2 regions of the Paenibacillus sp. YIM B09110 genome follow, and region 1 is predicted to be linked to the other one. Evidence: a T-box and tRNA genes for the amino acid it is inferred to sense, from the RefSeq annotation. Region 1 holds a T-box; the other holds one or more tRNA genes.

The links. The T-box of region 1 lies ahead of V8F51_RS23560 (arginine--tRNA ligase). A T-box ahead of a tRNA ligase gene usually reads a tRNA of that ligase, here a tRNA-Arg.
Region 2: it has a tRNA-Arg gene. The T-box ahead of V8F51_RS23560 (arginine--tRNA ligase) is inferred to sense a tRNA for this amino acid. The anticodon was not compared.

The regions. Positions count from the first base shown of each region.
Region 1 is NZ_JBANSP010000020.1:16,432-18,888, reverse strand. Features, by position in the region: gene V8F51_RS23570 (VWA domain-containing protein) at 1-226, shown strand, start outside; gene V8F51_RS23565 (rhodanese-like domain-containing protein) at 345-656, shown strand; T-box leader at 785-1,048, shown strand; gene V8F51_RS23560 (arginine--tRNA ligase) at 1,117-2,457, shown strand, end outside.
Region 2 is NZ_JBANSP010000041.1:37,293-39,749, forward strand. Features, by position in the region: gene V8F51_RS30105 (hypothetical protein) at 1-327, opposite strand, end outside; gene V8F51_RS30110 (DUF3951 domain-containing protein) at 469-717, shown strand; tRNA gene V8F51_RS30115 (tRNA-Gly) at 1,046-1,119, opposite strand; tRNA gene V8F51_RS30120 (tRNA-Pro) at 1,129-1,205, opposite strand; tRNA gene V8F51_RS30125 (tRNA-Arg) at 1,236-1,312, opposite strand; tRNA gene V8F51_RS30130 (tRNA-Gly) at 1,320-1,394, opposite strand; gene V8F51_RS30135 (ABC transporter ATP-binding protein) at 1,647-2,457, opposite strand, start outside.

The DNA.
Region 1 (2,457 bases):
GACTGCCGAAGCAAGCCGCTTCTACGGCGGCGTGTCTGGAATAGCTCCATCCAAAGAGAGCGACAATCGAACAAAGCCGAGTGAATGGTCACCTTCAGCGAATGCGGCTGCATCTGTGACGAACACGAATCAACCCGGCCCGAGCGCTGCCCGGATAGAGCAGGATAATGCAACGGACGGAACGATCAACCGTCTGCTTGCTGCCAAAAACAAAAAGAGGAGATAGCCGCAGATATGGCTTCCGATAGCAAACCGTTCTCCTTCATATGGACACGAGCGATAGGACGCGATACAATTCATATCAACGACTATAATAAGCAGCTACGCTTGAAGGAGATGTCTATATGGCTCAAGAACTGACGACGCAGGAACTGGAACAAAAAATTAAAAACGGCGAGTCTATCAATTTGATTGACGTTCGCGAAGTCGATGAATGGGAAGCCGGTCATATTAAAGAGGCACGCAACATTCCGTTATCGGAAATCGTTCAGCGAGTAGACGAGTTCCCACAGGAAGAGATGGAGATCGTCATCATCTGCCGCAGCGGCGGACGAAGCGGCAAAGCATGCGACTATTTGGGCGCGCTGGGCCACACCGTTATTAACGTGTCGGGCGGTATGCTTGCTTGGAACGGCGAAGTTGTAACCGGCGAATAATCGCATAATGAGGAATATGGCGGCACTAGGCTTCTTAGCTTAGTGCCGCTATTTGTTATCCCCCCTTGACAATGCTGAGCGGCATCGTGTATAAATACGTTTAAGATATATTCAGAATTTTCACAAATCTAACATTAACGAACGGGACAGTAATCTTAGGACGGATAGTCGCAGCGAGCCGGGACAGTGGAAGCCGGTACGGATGTCTAAGATGAAGCGGGCCCGGGAAATGGTTTGTCGAAACGATTCCGCGCAGTCAATGTCAATGCAAAGGCGGCTATTGGAGTAGACAAATCCGGTCAATGACCGTTATCAAATCGAGTGATTGAACCTCATTGCAGGTTCGATACTTAGAGTGGTACCGCGGGAATCAGCAAGCTCTCGTCTCTTTATTATAGGAGACGAGGGCTTTTTTGGCGTTCGGACTCGATTTGGCGATAACTAGGAGGAGGAATATAAAGTGTTGAAAGAACAACTATTAACCGCATTAACTAATGCCGTAAATCAGATCGCAACGGAAGAAGTGTTGGCGCTTCAGGATAAAGTCAATATCGTAGTGGAACATCCGGCTAATGAGGCAAACGGCGAGTTCAGCAGCGGCATAGCTATGCAACTGGCGAAGCATCTGAAGCGTGCTCCGCTCATTATTGCAGCCCAGGTTAAAGAAAAGCTGCAAGCTAATAACGGTATTCATCAGCTGTTCGCGACCATCGATATCGCTCCGCCAGGCTTTATCAATTTTTATGTCAATTGGGAGCAGTGGGCGAAGCAAGATGAGGATGGAGAAGAAGCAATAAAAGCTAAGAAGCAGCAAAAGCTTAAGCACAAGGTACTCATCGAACATACGTCGATTAACCCGAACAAGTCTGCCCATATCGGACATTTAAGAAATTCCTGTATCGGGGATACACTGGCAAGACTGCTGAAGCAAGCCGGTCATGCTGTAGAGGTGCATAATTACATCGACGATCTTGGCAATCAATTAGCGGATACGGTCGTAGGCATTCTGAACACATCAACTACTCAGTCGCATACGAGATTCGGCGATTTTTGTTGGGAGACATATGCGAAGGTAAATCAAGCGTATAAAGAACAGCCCGAATTGCTGCTAGAGCGATCACGCGTACTTGCTCACTTGGAAGAAGGGGGCAACAACATCGCTTGGATGGGGCTGCTTATCGCAGAGCGCATCGTTGGCGAACATGTCGAGGAGATGAAGCGGTTCGGGATCGATTACGATGTGCTCGTATGGGAAAGCAGTATCGTTAGCGGAGGTTTCTGGGAGCGCACCTTCGAGCTGCTGCAGCAGACGAACGTCTTCCGACAGGAGCAGCAGGGGAAGCTTGCGGGCTGTTGGGTGCTTGGAAGCGGGCAGCCGGCACATGAATCTGACAACCTCTCGGAGCCTTTAGAAGCCGAACAATCCGAGCAGCAGCAAGGCGAACATCAAGCAGATAAGGTGCTTGTTCGCTCGAATGGAATTTTGACGTATACGGCTAAGGATATCGCTTATCATCTGTGGAAGTTCGGCTTGCTGGACAAAGATTTTCGTTATCGCAAGTTCGGCAGCCGTCTATGGTCTACGCAAGCAGGAGGCGTGAGGAAGAAGATCGGCAAGGCAGATGCCGTTATTAATGTGATCGACCAGAGGCAGCAGTATCCGCAGGCCATGGTGAAGCAAGCGCTGTTAGCGTTAGGTTATACAAGTCAAGCCGAGCAGCTTAAGCATGTCAGCTATGGGGTCGTATCATTAAGCCCTTCTACAGCTGCCGGACTAGGCGTAGACACCACAGCTGGCAAA
Region 2 (2,457 bases), on a different contig from region 1:
ACCGACGACTTCATTTAGAATGTCCTCATTGATAGCGATATACCTCCTGGAGATCGATGGTACGCTGTCCTTCAGCAGCACGAAGTCCTTGTAGCAATTGTAAAAGTGGTATCCGAACGTATTCCGCAGTCTATGAGTCCCAATCTCGATCAGTCCACCCTCGGCAGCCGCTTCGCATTGATCGGAAAACGCTTCTTCTTTTCGGTCTTGCCTTCGAACTTCTATTCCCATGACGAGCAAAAACCAATTCCGCTCTGACCGTTTCCTAAGCACTGTCTCCATGCTCTCCAGTTTCTCCACGCTTCGCATCGGTTGCACAACTTCCACTGGCCTTGCCTCCATTCATGTTTACCCGCTATTCAATATGTAGTATCTCGTATTTTCGTCGTACAGTACATCAACTCAGCAATCCAACAACTTGTAAAGATTAACAATTAATTATAAAATCATACAAAGGCGGTGTTGACTATGAACATAGTACTACTCATTTCGGTTGGAGTATTCGGCATTTTCTTTCTCTCATTAGGGATCGTCATTGTCAAGATGCTCCTTAAAAGAGGATTACCAAGTAATAATTACACTCCATTTGACTACATCACGGCCCATTCGCTAGTTGAGTTTCATGATGAGAAACAAGAGAAAGAAGAAGATGAGGATCATGGTGATGATAAGAACAAAAACATTATTTCTCTATCAAAACGATCCTCTCTTTCCTAATGCGCCATATAAGTTGACAGTTGAGATGCACTAACATCCCCGATTTTCAAAATAGCATATCATATAACTTTCCCGCCATATCGCTACGGCCGTGTTGCATTGTGAGCTATCTTTTCAATAATTGCTTCTTCCAAGTCAATGCCGTATCGACCTCATGTATCGAACACTCTGTACGTGCAAAAGTTGACGCGCGACCGTTAAGGCTTGCTTCGCTTAGCCTTAACGGTCGGTCGAACCCACGCTTATAGCGTGCGGGGATTTCTCTCCCATCCAACCTAGCTCCATAACAAAAAAAAAAGAACCTTTTCAGGTTCTTGTCGTTTCGTTATGGAGCGGGTGATGGGAATCGAACCCACGCTATTAGCTTGGAAGGCTAAAGTTCTACCATTGAACTACACCCGCAAAACAAGATGGTCGGGATGACACGATTTGAACATGCGACCCCCTGGTCCCAAACCAGGTGCTCTACCAAGCTGAGCTACATCCCGAATTAAGTATATCTTGCAATTAAGAAAAGATGGCGCGGCCTAAGAGATTCGAACTCCTGACCTTTTGATTCGTAGTCAAACGCTCTATCCAGCTGAGCTAAGGCCGCAATCTTATGGAGCGGAAGACGGGAATCGAACCCGCGACCCTCGCCTTGGCAAGGCGATGCTCTACCGCTGAGCCACTTCCGCACGGTGTTTTCGTCAGCCGTTTCAATCAGTTAATGTCGCGGCGACAAGTAATAATATATCACCTAGAGAAACAGATTGCAAGTGTTTTTTGCGAAAAACTTATCTTTTTTAAAAAATCGCTGAAATCCGTTGATTTTACTGGCTTTTCTCCGCATAGAAACAGTGAAGAATAACTTTAAACAAATACAGCTGGTTATAAAAAAAGCCCTGACTCCAATTATAGAAGCATGGCTTTTCATTAGACTAGGTGTGTTATGCGCCAGCGGCAGCCATAACGGCTTCCGGCTGTGCACGACCCATCATTACTTTATCGGCCGTTGGCTGATCAGCAAGCGCGAACGGCAAGCATAGAGGTACGCCCGAACGAGGATCCGGTACGATATCGGCTTCGATATTGAACACTTCGCGCATAATCTCAGGCGTAATAACTTCAACTGGCGAACCCTCGCCTGCAACCTTGCCAGACTTAATAGCAATCATATGATGCGCGTAACGCGATGCATGATTCAAGTCATGAACAACCATAACAACCGTACGGTTGTTAAACTCATTAAGCTTCTGCAACAGATGAAGCACTTCAAGCTGATGTGCCATATCCAGGAACGTCGTCGGCTCGTCAAGGAACAAAATATCGGTTTCTTGCGCCAAAGCCATTGCAATCCAAGCGCGCTGACGCTGCCCTCCGGACAGATGGTCGACCGGACGATCGGCGAACTCAGTCATGCCTGTTGCTTCAACCGCCCATTGTACGATCTCGCGGTCTTGCTTCGTCATAGAACCGAAACCCTTCTGATAAGGGAAACGGCCGTACGAGACAAGCTCAGATACGGTTAAGCCGTCCGGTGCTGTAGGATTTTGCGGAAGAATGGCAAGCTGCTTCGCTACTTCCTTCGTTGATTGCTTATGAATCGATTTGCCGTCTAGAAGTACACTGCCTTTAGATGGAATCATGATACGGGCCATCGTCTTCAGGATCGTCGATTTGCCGGAGCCGTTCGCTCCTACAAGCGCCGTAATTTTCCCCTGAGGAATTGCAATGTTTAAATCTTGAACGATAAGACGA